2 linked regions of the Hahella chejuensis KCTC 2396 genome follow. The protein of the gene in region 1 interacts with the protein of each later gene in a pairwise test. Links are inferred from orthologs where the notes say so. Each region holds a gene or a part of one and is shown on either strand. Other genes may lie near its edges.

What was found.
Region 2: the proteins of ligA (region 1) and leuS interact in binary tests that used the Escherichia coli proteins (3 or more experiments, as listed by UniProt). The link is inferred for Hahella chejuensis KCTC 2396 from one-to-one orthologs.

What each region holds. Positions count from the first base shown.
Region 1 is NC_007645.1:4,856,942-4,864,875, forward strand. The notes cover bases 1,885-4,871. They hold ligA (NAD-dependent DNA ligase LigA), read right to left. Parts: upstream 4,411-4,871; coding sequence 2,359-4,410; downstream 1,885-2,358. Other genes in these bases: HCH_RS21200 (hypothetical protein), read right to left, coding at 1,885-2,114; zipA (cell division protein ZipA), read right to left, coding at 4,589-4,871. Also shown: more of HCH_RS21200, read right to left, coding at 1-1,884; more of zipA, read right to left, coding at 4,872-5,947; chromosome segregation protein SMC, read right to left, coding at 6,069-7,934. UniProt on the Escherichia coli protein: DNA ligase that catalyzes the formation of phosphodiester linkages between 5'-phosphoryl and 3'-hydroxyl groups in double-stranded DNA using NAD as a coenzyme and as the energy source for the reaction.
Region 2 is NC_007645.1:5,490,271-5,495,296, reverse strand. Bases 78-3,256 are described here. They hold leuS (leucine--tRNA ligase), read right to left. Parts: upstream 2,871-3,256; coding sequence 285-2,870; downstream 78-284. Other genes in these bases: HCH_RS24045 (zinc ribbon-containing protein), read left to right, coding at 3,121-3,256; lptE (LPS assembly lipoprotein LptE), read right to left, coding at 78-280. Also shown: more of lptE, read right to left, coding at 1-77; more of HCH_RS24045, read left to right, coding at 3,257-3,693; lnt (apolipoprotein N-acyltransferase), read right to left, coding at 3,690-5,026.

The DNA of each region.
Region 1 (7,934 bases):
GAGCCGATTTGCGCCACACGACGCGGGTCGCCGTCATCGTTGTAGGACACAATGACAGCGTCATAACCGCCAAGACTGGAGCCGTTATCCTCCACCGCTCCGTCGCTGAAGCCGATGACATTATGATTGGAGGAGGATTCCGGCGACGCTCCCAGCAACACATCATCGCCGGAAGAGCCGAAGGTCTTGGCGAACATAAGCGCGCCGTTCTTATCAAACTTGATCAACATGGCGTCGCGGCGCCCGGAGTTTTCTCCTTCACCGACCAGGCCCGACGTGGCGCCGACCACCAGCACCTCCTGACTGAGGTCGACAGACAGCGCGCCGGGCTCGTCATCCCAGACGCTGCCGATCTGCTTGGCCCACTGTAATTCGAAGGCGCCGACATTGTTAATGCGCTGATACTTCTGCACCACCACGTCTTTACCGCCCAGGTCGCTTTCCTGCAGCGGCTCCACTGGGGGCGCGAACAAACCGCCCACTTCCAGTAGCGCGTATATATCTTGAGTGATCTCATCCTCATTGGCCGGATTGATCCTCTCATACAACCAGATATCTTTGATGCGTACGGCATAGGTCGCCGCTTCCAGCTTAATGCTCTGATGCAAAGCGCCAAAGCGGTCATAGATCATGATGTCAGAATTAGCCAGCTTGCCTGCTTCTTCGCCATTCACCCGGGCGAGAAACAATTCCGACTGCGATCCCGAAATCGCCTCTGCGACGCTCGCCCCGCTGTTGAGCGGCAACTCCACCGCGTTCAACCACTGGTTAACGTAGACGGCCAGGGGCTCTTCGCTGGGATTCACCGTGCCGCTGCGCCGCCAATTGAAGGTGACTTTCTCATCCCGCAACGTGGCGTCGCCATTCGCCGTCGCCTGCAGTTTGACGGTTTTACTGGTTTCGCCCGCTTCGAAAGGCACGCTGACGCCGTCCGTAATCAGGCTGCCCACCCCGCCTTCTCCGGTGTAAAGACTCAAGTCAGCATCAGCGCCTTCAAACTCGCCGTCGCTATTGTCCGCATCCACGACAAACTCCGCATAAACGGTCTGTTCCGGCGCCTTGTCCAGGGTCACTTCCACATTCAGGTAGTGACCTTCGGACACGGATGCTTTGGAGACCTTAAAGCTGGCGACAGGTTCGTTGTCAGTGATAGAGATGGTAGTGTTGACCGGATCAGCGAACTCCAGCAGCCCACCCTCGTAGTGAGTGATCGACACCGCGATATTCTCGGTCTTTTCCGCATCGCGATCGTCGTTGATAAACACCGGAACATGACAATAGCGCACGCCCGGATCATAGGTCAGAAAGCCGTCCGCGACCGAGATGACCTGCCCGTCTTTTCTCGCCGTCTCAATAAGAAAGTCGCTTCCCGGCGTCGCGCCGTCGCCAGAGCCGCTGGTCAGAGAGTAGCGCAGTATGACGCGCTGAACCGAGGGCTGCTCCAGAAATACCGGTAAGTAATGGAGTTTGGGGCGCACCGCCAGCGAATCATCCTGCTGACGCTCTTCAAAGAAGGCGATATCTTCTTCAGAAAAAAGCGGCGTCCCCTCCGCGTCCGTAAAGCACAGTGGAATCACTTCCTTTTCTTCGCCCTCGTCTTCCTGGCCGTTATTGTTGGCGTCGATCAACTTCGAGGGACGCTCGCCAATGGCGTTCTCCGCCACCGTCAGCGCCTCAGACTCATAGGTATTGGTGTCGACGAACAAGGAAAAGCGGGTCTCCCCTACGCTGGAGCCATCGGACACTGTCAGCGAGACTTCCTGCGCCTCGCCGGGGGTCAGCGCGTCTTCAGCCGTTCCGCCTCCGTTAACGCCGGGAATGCCGCGCATGATAACGCCTTTGCGGAAGGTATTGTCGACATACTCCAGGGCCAGCCAGCGCGGCTGGTTAGTCATGGAGAAATCCACCAGACCATCGCCGCCGTCCACACCGAACTCATAAGTGTATTCAACGCCCAGATAAGCGGTTCCCGGCGGTTTTCCCAAAATTCGGATGGCTTCGGGCGGCGCTGTATCGCTGCCGCAGGAGGCGAGTAGTAAAGAAGTGATAACCAGCGCAGGCGTTTTCAGCGCCAACTTAACTCCGCTGCGCTGGGCCAGACCCAGGTGACCCATAGATGTGCATTCCACGCTTTATTATTCAAGTTTTACAAAATCTTATAAAACTTTGTTTTTTGTAACCACAGCAGGGGGCCAGAAACCCAACCGGGATCACACTGCCGCCCTTTTATTTCTTAATCAGGCAGACAAATAGCTTCCTTCCACCTGTCTGAAAACAATAGGTTCTGCGCCTGGCAGCCTCTGGAATGCAAAACGGCCGCTGAAGCGGCCGTTGCTGGGAACAAAAGGATCAGTGCAATCAGGCTTCGCCGCCCAAATGCGCCTGATGCTCTTCCAATAGTTGCTTGAATGCGTCTTCATCCAGCACTTTCACACCGAGGTCCTGCGCCTTGGTAAGTTTGGAGCCCGCTTTCTCTCCCGCCACCACAAAACCGGTTTTGGCGGACACGCTGCCGGACACCTTGGCGCCGAGACGGGTTAATAAATCCTTCGCCTCGTCGCGGCTGTAATCCGCAAGGACGCCGGTAACCACCGCGGTCTGGCCGGATAGCGGCAGCGTCTCCGTGCTGCGTACGACCACTTCAGGCCAGCTCACGCCCTGATTCAACAGCGCATCAATCGTTTCAAGATTGTGCTCCTGTTGAAAGAAGGAACGAATATGGCCTGCGCTGATAGGACCGATATCCGGCGCCTCCACCAAGTCCTCTTCAGTGGCCTGCTTCAGCAGATCAAGGGTTGGGAAGTGTTGCGCCAGCACCTTGGCCGTGGCTTCTCCTACCTCCCGGATGCCCAAAGCGTAGATAAAGCGGGCGAATGTCGTCTGTTTGGAAGCCTCAATAGCGTTAATCAGGTTTTGCGCAGACTTTTCGCCCATGCGCTCCAGTCCCGCCACATCAGGCGCTTTCAGCGAATACAGACTGGCGGGAGAGTCGATTAACTCTTTCTCCACCAGCAGCTCGACCAGTCGGTCGCCCAGACCGTCGATATCCATAGCTTTGCGGGATGCAAAATGCTTGATCGCCTCTTTCCGCTGCGCGGAGCAATAGAGTCCGCCGGAGCAACGCGCCACCGCTTCGCCCTCCAGTTGCAGCACGTCAGAGCCGCAAACCGGACAGTGCTCGGGACGATCAACCGGAACGGCGTTTTCCGGGCGACGGTCCTGCACCACACTGACAACCTGGGGAATGACATCCCCCGCGCGGCGAATGATCACCGTATCGCCAATATGCACATCCAGGCGACGAATCTCATCCATATTGTGCAGGGTGGCGTTGCTGACCGTAACGCCGCCCACGAATACCGGCTTTAAGCGCGCCACCGGCGTCACGGCGCCGGTTCTGCCAACCTGGAAATCCACCGCCAGCAGCTCAGTCATTTCCTCATGGGCGGGGAACTTATGCGCGATCGCCCAACGCGGAGCCCTCGATACGAATCCCAGCTCCTGCTGCAGATCTATGCGATTAACCTTGAACACAACGCCATCAATTTCGTACGGCAATTGGTCACGAACGCTCATGATATGGCGGTAGTAATCCAGGCACTCCTGCGCCCCTGACGCCAACTTCATCTGGCTGTTGATCTTCAGCCCCCACTGCTGCAGTTGCGTGAGAATATCGTGTTGCGTCCCCGGCAATTCCCCTTCGAAATAGCCTACGCTGTAGCAACACATTTCCAACGCCCGCTTGGCGGTGATGCGCGGATCAAGCTGGCGCAGACTTCCCGCCGCGGCGTTGCGCGGGTTGACGAACGTTTTTTCGCCTTTCGCCGCCGCGTCTTTGTTTATGGCGTCGAAGGCGGCCTTGGGCAGATAAATTTCACCGCGCACTTCCAATTCTGCGGGATACCCTTCTCCACGTAATTTAAGCGGAATATTCTTTACCGTCTTAACATTCGCGGTAATGTCTTCACCCGCGGAGCCATCCCCGCGAGTCACACCACGCACCAAATATCCATCGCGATACAACAGACTGATAGCGATGCCGTCCAGTTTCGGTTCGCAACAGTAGTCGATGCGCGCGTCTTCCGCTTCCTTGAGGCGCTCCCGCACACGGCGATCGAAGTCCAGCAGATCCTGCTCTTCAAACGCATTGTCCAAAGACAGCATGGGCAGGCGATGAGATACAGTCTCGAAGCCTTCCGCAGGCGCTGCGCCCACCCGTTGGGTCGGCGAGTCCGGCGTGATCGTTTGCGGGAACTCCGCCTCGATTTCGCGCAGCCGACGCATTAAACGGTCGTATTCCGCATCGGGAATCGAGGGATCATCCAGAGTGTAATAACGGTAATTATGATCGTTGATGGTTTCGCGAAGCGTATTCAGCTCTTCCTGAATGGCGGCAGGGACTTCCGACATGAGTTCATTCTTCCGAGGCAGATTATTGAATAATTATCAGACGACTCCGCCGCACGGAAACTCCAACGCGGCGGTATATCTAAGTCTTTGATTCGGATTAAAGTATAGCGAATATAACGACAATATTGTTCGTTACAGGCCCATACTCCGGGACATACCCGGAAGCGGAGCCCCGGGTTTATACCCGGGACGACAGCATGCGACGCTCAAACTCCCTGACGCGTTGACGGCAGTGTTCAATAGTCTGCGCCGTCATAACGCTGCGATTTTCATCCTTAAGTTCGCCGCCCAGATTACGCACCAGGCATTGCGCGGTTTCCACCATGTAGTCGAAGGCGCGCATACTATTATCCGGCCCAGGCAGGCGCACAAAGAAACAGACGCCGGGAAAGCGCTGCGTCGCCATGTCCTGACCGAATACGCCCGGTTCTCTGGCGTTCGCCATGCTGAACTGGACAGGGCCTTCATCAAAGTCATGCTCATATCGATGAAAGATCGCCATGTCGCCCAATTGCATACCGCAGGCTTCAACCAGATTGCGCAACGCAGCGCCATCAAAGCCCTCTTCATCCTTGCTCAGCACATTGATAACCAGAATCTCTTGAAGCGTCTTCGGCTGCTTACCTGCCGGAGCGGTTCGACTCACCTTCTCTTCCCGGGTTTTCGGCGCATCTTCACTACGCTGGGAACTGGCGTTGAGTCCAGCCTGCTGCTGGATCGCACTGATTTTCTTCAGAAACTTGTCTTTAAACGCAAGCATAGGTTCATGTTGGGATTCCTCATGGGAGACCGGCCTGTCTATCGGCTCCGCATGCAGGTCCTCTTCCTTTTCAACTTCATCCTGTGGCTCTTCCTGCTCGAACTCCACCTCAGGCTCTGGCTCATGTTCGTGCAGACTGTCGTACCCGCCCTGATATCCCTGCACGCGGAAATTATCCCGCTTCAGAAACTCTTTATAGGGGCTGTCTCCGTAGCGCCCGTCGTCATCCGCTTCTGCGTCCTCTTCGACAAACTCTTCTTCATATTGTTCATCCCTAACCTGCTCGAAGCGTTGATAAGGTGAGAAGTTTTCCTGCTCTTCCGGCAGGCGCTCTTCCCTCTCGCCCTCTTCGACGAACTCCGGCTCTCTTCTTCCATAGCCCTGGTTGGACATGGATGCTTCCAACGCCTCATCCACTTCCAGAATCGGCGGCTCCGCCATGTCCTGGTCGTAATGCTCCTCGTCCTGCTGACGCTCTCTTTCTTTAAGCTTCTCGCAGGGTTTGAAGGTAGGTTTGTATTTGACTTCCTTAATCGGCCGAGTGTAGTTCTGCTCCGCAGCTGGCTTGCCATCTTTGATCACCCTGAAGCCACTGCTTGGCAGCTCCGGGTTAAAATCATCATCGATAGGCGTATTTTCGAAGTTGCCTCCCATACCCTGGGAGATTTCCAATGAATCCTTGCGCGCTCTTCTGACTCGGCGAAAACCATCTATAACCACGCCCAGAATTATGAGCAGGCCTATCATGATCAGCCATTCACGCAAACTGATATCCATTAATTTAATATCCCCAACTAAACATCATCATGGTATTCGCCAACCTGATCCCGCCTTTATTTCTTATCGATTGGCGAGTTAATTTATTCAATTCGCCGCTGCTTTACAATGCAGCGCGCCCTTACAACGCAGCCATTGCGGCCGCTTCTTCAACATCCACGGAAACCAGTCTCGACACGCCGGGCTCATGCATGGTGACCCCCATCAAGTGATCCGCCATTTCCATGGCGATCTTGTTGTGGGTAATGTAGATGAACTGCACCTGATCCGACATTTCTTTCACCATTCGAGCATAGCGCCCCACGTTGGCGTCGTCCAATGGCGCGTCCACTTCGTCCAGCATACAGAACGGCGCGGGGTTAAGCTGAAAGATGGAGAAGATCAGCGCAATGGCGGTAAGCGCTTTCTCTCCACCCGACAACAAATGAATGGTGCTGTTTTTCTTGCCTGGAGGCCGCGCCATAATGGCGACACCGGTTTCCAGCAAGTCTTCCCCGGTTAACTCCAGATAGGCGCTGCCGCCGCCAAAGACGCGGGGAAACAAATTCTGCAGACCTTCATTGACCTGGTCGAAGGTTTCCTTGAACTTGTTGCGGGTTTCGCGATCGATTTTGCGAATCGCGTTCTCCAGGGTCTCCAATGCTTCCTGCAAGTCCTCATGCTGACCGTCGAGATAGACTTTACGTTCGGACTGGGCTTCATATTCCTCAATCGCCGCCAGGTTGATAGCGCCGAGACGCTCTACCTTACCAACAATTTGCTCGATGTCCCGTTGCAGCTGTCCTTCGTCCGCATCTTCCGCCAGCAGTCCGATCACATTCTCAAGGTCGTACTGATCCTCCGCCATTTGATCCCGTAAGGCGTTTTTACGGATATCCGTTTCCCGATGCTGCATGCGTAATGATTCAATCCGGCTGCGCATGTTCTGAATCACCATCTCATTACGCTGCCGGGACGATTCATCGCCCTGCATCGACTGCTCCAAATCCGCGAGACGATTACGCTCACGGGTCAGGATGTCCTCTTGTTGCATGCGCAATTCAAGATAGCCTTCCAGGCGCGCCTGCAAAGCGTCATCGGGATTCTGCAAGGTTTGCAGGCTTTCCTCCACCCACTGCATGCGTTCACGGTTACGCCGCAAGTTAGCGTCGCTTTTTTCCAGCGCCTGCCGTATGGACTCTTTCCGCGTGCTGAGCGCGCTGGCGCGCAATTGCATCTGGTGAGCGTGCTCCCGATCCAGACGCGCCTGCGTGCGCAGGCCATCCAGTTTCTGGCGCACGTCATCGCGGCGATTGAGCAACAGCTCCTTCTTTTCCACGCTGCCTTCCAGGTCCATCAAGGCGGTGTTCCACACGCCTTTGCTTTCCTGCAGCCCCATCTGTTCTTCGTCGATCTGGAACTGTATCTCCGCAATCTCCGCGGCGATGGACTCTACCCTGCGCTGGACTTGTTCGCGTCGCGCTTCTTTTGCGCTCAAGTCAGATTTGGTCTGCAACAATTGCTTGTTGATCTCAACCGATTCCTTTTGCAGGGTTTCCCTTTCCTCATCAAAACAACTTAAGGCCGCATCGATGGTTTCCTTATCCTGAGACAAGGACGCCAACTGCGTCGCGACCTCTTCCATTTCCTGCTCTATTTCCGCCAACCGGCGATTACGCGCAAGCAGACCGTCGCCTGTCTGTTTCGCCGGCGGAGCCAGAATCCAGTCCCGGCCAACCTGCATGCCATCCGGCGTCAAAAAGAAGGCGCGGTCAGAAAGTTCATGGCGCCGCTCAACCGCGGCGGAAAAACTGTCCGCAGAGCGAACGCCATCCAGCCATGCCGCCACCGCACTGTTGACGGAGCTGGCGCTGGCGAACCGCAACGCCTCGCTGGCGAGTTCGTCCTCACACACCAACGCCACGCCTTTGGGTGGGGCGTATTGCAGGCGTTCGAGAAATTCTCGACCGACCACTCGTGCGGACAACCGAGCGCCCAGCACCGCTTC
Region 2 (5,026 bases), 630 kb from region 1 along the record:
CGTTGGCGCTGCTGTCCAAACTGACGGCGCGACGGCTATTTTCAATGCCGCCTATCGCCAGGGTGGGTGCATCCGCTCCACCATCGCTGACTTGAACGGAAGCTTTCTGCAGGCGCTCGCGAATTTGTCCGCAAAGCACCCTGGCGTCGCCCTCCGGGCAGCTCAGATTGAGCGCCTGGAGGGAAGGGGATAGCTCCATCTGACCGCGCAAATGAAAGCCGCAGGCGCTGACGAGAACGCTGACAATCCCCGCCAGCATTAGTCTGATACCGATATGCATCGCTTTACTTCACCACGATGTTGACCAGTTTTCCTGGTACGACGATGACTTTAACGACGGTTTTGTCTTCCATGAAACGTTGAACGTTTTCATCATCGAACGCCAGTTTCTCCAGCTCATCTTTGTTGGCGCTTGCCGCCGCCTGAATACGCGCGCGCAGTTTTCCGTTCACCTGAACGACCAGTTCGATGCTGTCTTTCTCCAGCGCTTTTTCATCCAGTTGCGGCCAGGGGGCGTTCATGACGACGTCCTCATGTCCCAGCTCGCGCCACAGGCCGTGGCTGATGTGGGGAACAATCGGAGCCAACACCAGCACTGCTGTTTCAAGCGCCTCCTGCACAACCGCCAAACCTTGGGGGGAGTCATCTTCAAAACGGCTTAACTCATTCAACAGTTCCATCACCATAGCGATGCCAGTGTTGATCGCCATGCGGTGATTGAACTCATCGGTCATCTTCTTGATGGTTTCATGAGTTTTGCGGCGCAGTGTGCGCTGGGTCTCGTTCAGCTCGGCCACATTCAGCGGCGCAGCTCCTTTCTTTTCAACGTGCGTATGCACCAGTTTCCACAGGCGGCGCAGGAAGCGATGTTGTCCTTCAACGCCGGACTCTGACCACTCCAACGATTGCTCGGGCGGGGCCGCAAACATAGTGAACAGTCGAACGGTGTCGGCGCCGTACTTGTCGATCAGCTCTTGCGGATCAACGCCGTTGTTCTTGGACTTGGACATTTTCTCCTTGGGTCCAATGATAACAGGCTGACCATCTTCGATGAGAAACGCCTTTGGCGAATTGCCTTGGGTATCGAGCTCAACGCGAACGTCCCTGGGATTGAAATAGGTTTTCTTGCTGGATGGATCTTCGCGGTAGAAGGTTTCCGCGATCACCATACCCTGGCACAACAGCTTCTTGAATGGTTCGTCACTGTCCACCAAGCCTTCGTCACGCAACAATTTGTGGAAGAAGCGCGAGTACAGCAGGTGCAAAATGGCGTGCTCGATGCCGCCTACGTAATAATCTACAGGCAACCAGTAGTTGGCGGCCGCAGGGTCCAGCATGGCTGACTCCAGGTTGGGGCAGCAGAAACGCGCGTAATACCAGGAGGATTCCATGAAGGTGTCGAAAGTGTCGGTTTCCTGAGTGGCGGGCTGGCCGTTGTAGCTGCGTTTGCTCCAGTTAGGGTCGGCTTTAATGGGGGATTTGACGCCATCCATTTCCACGTCTTCAGGCAACCTTACTGGAAGGTCCGCTAAAGGAACGGGAACTTCTGTTCCATCTTCCTGCGTCATCATGGGGATTGGCGCGCCCCAATAACGCTGACGGGATACGCCCCAATCACGCAGACGATAGTTGATTTTTTTCTCGCCGATTCCCATGGCGGTCAGTTTTTCAGCGACCGCATCGAAAGCTTCCTGGGAAGTCATGCCGGTAAATTCGCCGGAGTTGACCAGGATACCCTTTTCTGTAATGGCTTTTTCCTGAATATCCACCTCATCGGCGTCGATGACGGAAATAACCTGCTTGATGGGCAAGCCGTATTTCAGCGCAAATTCGTGGTCGCGCTCATCGTGACCAGGGACAGACATGACAGCGCCTGAACCGTAGTCCATCAAGACGAAATTGGCGACCCAGATTGGCGCAGGCTCATTTGTAAGCGGGTGGATGACAAAGAACCCGGTGTCCATGCCGCGCTTTTCCATCGTGGCCATGTCGGCTTCCGCGACTTTGGTGTTTTTGCACTCATCCAGGAACTTCGCCAACTGGGGATTACTGGCGGCGGCTTCCAGCGCCAACGGATGTTGCGGCGCGATAGCGACATAAGTCACGCCCATAATCGTGTCTGGACGCGTGGTGTATACCTGCAGATCGCCATCGTGATCTTTCAGTTTGAAGTGAAACTCGACCCCTTCTGACTTGTTGATCCAGTTGCGCTGCATGGTTTTGACCTGTTCGGGCCAATTCTCCAGCTTGTCCAGATCATTGAGCAGTTGCTCCGCGTAATCCGTGATTTTAATGAACCATTGCGGGATTTCGCGACGCTCCACAACCGCGCCGGAGCGCCAGCCTTTACCGTCAATAACCTGCTCATTGGCCAATACGGTTTCATCCACGGGGTCCCAGTTGACCGTGGACATTTTTTTGTAGACCAGCCCTTTCTCGTAAAGACGGGTGAAGAACCACTGCTCCCATTTGTAGTATTCCGGGCGGCAAGTGGCCAGCTCGCGATTCCAGTCATAACCGAAGCCCAACAGCTTCAACTGGTTTTTCATGTAAGCGATGTTTTCGTAAGTCCACTTGGCTGGCGCGACGTTGTTTTTCAGCGCTGCGTTTTCCGCCGGGAGACCGAATGCGTCCCAGCCCATGGGTTGGAGAACGTTCTTACCCTGCATCCGCTGGTAGCGGGAGATGACGTCGCCGATGGTGTAGTTACGGACATGGCCCATGTGGAGCTTGCCGCTGGGGTAGGGGAACATGGATAGGCAGTAGAACTTCTCTTTGCCTGGCTCCTCGTCCACTTTGAATGCATCGGTTTCTTCCCAGAACTTTTGCGCTTCCTGCTCAACTTTTTTTGGGTGGTACAGTTCTTCCATCGGTCGTCTTTTGTCGCCTGATCGCTTTAATTAAGGTTTATCGCCCCGGATCAAAAACGTCGGCTTGCAAGCATGACATAATCCTTACTGATGGACTCTGCGTCGGCAAGGCGCTGGGGCGTGTAAACACAATGGGTTAATGGCGGACTTTCCGCCATGAAAGCCGTTTATTCTAACCTAATAGTGTTGACTACAGATAGGGTTGGAGTAGGGTTGAAAACAAGATCTCGCATATCCGGGAGGTTAAGGTATGAAGCAGGAGGATAAAGCGCCTGAACATGTCGTGCAGGCGTACAACAATATTCTGCAACGCGTTGAGAAATCTCTCGCTGATGTTGAAGTAAAGACATGGGAGACCATTAAGCAGGAGATTGATCAGGCTGTCGAGTTTGAGCAGGGGCTGGCGAAACTGACCAAGGAGGAATGGAATCTTCTGGAAGCCTACGTCAAACGCGACATGAAAGAGCTTTACCACTTTGTCGCAGAGACCGGCAAGGGGCTGCGCGAGTGGCTGAAGCTGGACCTTGACCTGATTGAGCAGCGCATCGGCGACGCGTTATTGTCTATCGCTGATAAGACATTGGTGGACTTGGAAAAGTTGGACTATCAACTACACCATGATCCGGGAACCTATGTTGCCGGAGAGGTCGCTTGCCCTGGTGTCCTAAGATGTGATCAGTGCGGCAAAATGGTTTGCTTGGTGGAAACTTCGCATATCGACGCCTGTCACCGGTGCCAGGGTATCTATTTTCAACGGCTTACGTCCCGTTGGCCTTATGAGCCGGAGCTTGAAGGAGAGAGAGATTCGGAAGGCGGAGATTAGCCCGCCTGTTCCAAAGCGGCGGCGGGAGCCTCAGTCTGCTCGCGCCGTCCCAGCAGTAATGCGCCAGCCAGCAACAGCGTCGCGATGATCAGGATTGGCCAGGACCCCAGGCGTGAGAAGAGGGTGGCTCCTTGGCGCAGTTCTACCGTTCCACTTAAGGTTGTCGCCTGAAACTGCGGCGCCCGGGAGGCAATGCGGCCATGGGGGTCAATGATGGCGGTAATGCCGTTATTGGTGGAGCGTAACATGTACTTGTCGTTCTCCAGGGCTCTCATCTGTGCGATTTGTAGATGCTGATGCGGGCCGATAGAGGCGCCGAACCAACTATCATTGCTGACCGTCACTAATAGCTCAGGTTGTTGCGCCAACTTTGCAACGAAATCCGGATACACGACCTCGTAGCAGATGAAAGGCATCAGGGTTGCGTCCCGAAAACGAATTGGGGCTTGTGTTGGAGAGCCTTTTTGCATGCTGGACATAGGCAAATTGAAGAAGTCGATGAGCCCGCGCAGCCATGATTCCAAGGGTACATACTCACCAAATGGCACCAGCTTTTGCTTGTTGTAGGCGCCTTCGCCCTGACCCAGCGCGATAAAGCTGTTGTAAACATTTATCCTGGCGTCTTCACCTCTATCCGCGCTGAGAATGCCCATCATCAAGGCAGTGCTGTTTTCTGTGGCTTGCTTGTCCAGCTGTTTGAGCAGTGGGCCCGCCTGGCTGCTGAAATAAGGGAGAGCGGTTTCCGGCCAGATAATCAGGTCACTGTCCCATAGCGGCTCGGTGAGAGTCAGATAGGTCTCTGTAATAACCTCGCGATTCTCTCTGAGCCATTTTACCTCTTGGGCAATGTTTGCTTGCACCATACTGACTTGGATGGGGTCTCCTCGCGGCGTTGTCCATTCCAGCTGCTGCAGTAAGGCGCCTCCGCCCCAAATCCCCGCAATTAGCGCCGCGTTACAAGCCAGAACAGTGGGAGATTTGCGGTTGCGGTAACTTAGGCTTAACGCGTGACAAGTTAACAGTAGCAGGAGCGTGACCCCATAGACTCCAAAGACAGGAGCCCAGCCAGCTAACGGCGCATCAATAAAAGCGACGCCGAGGAGCAGCCAGGGGAAGCCTGTAAGCAGCCAGGACCTGACCCACTCGAACAAAACCCACATAGCGATAAAAATTAGCCCTTCCAAGCTTGGTGATAAGCGTCTCCGGGTCAGGCGGGCGGTTATTGCAAATTGCAGCGTAGGGAATAAAGCGATGCCCGCGACAAAGGCGGCGGTCAGGATAAAGGCCAGCACTGCGCTGGCGTTTCCGTGTTCATGGATGCTGACGTAAACCC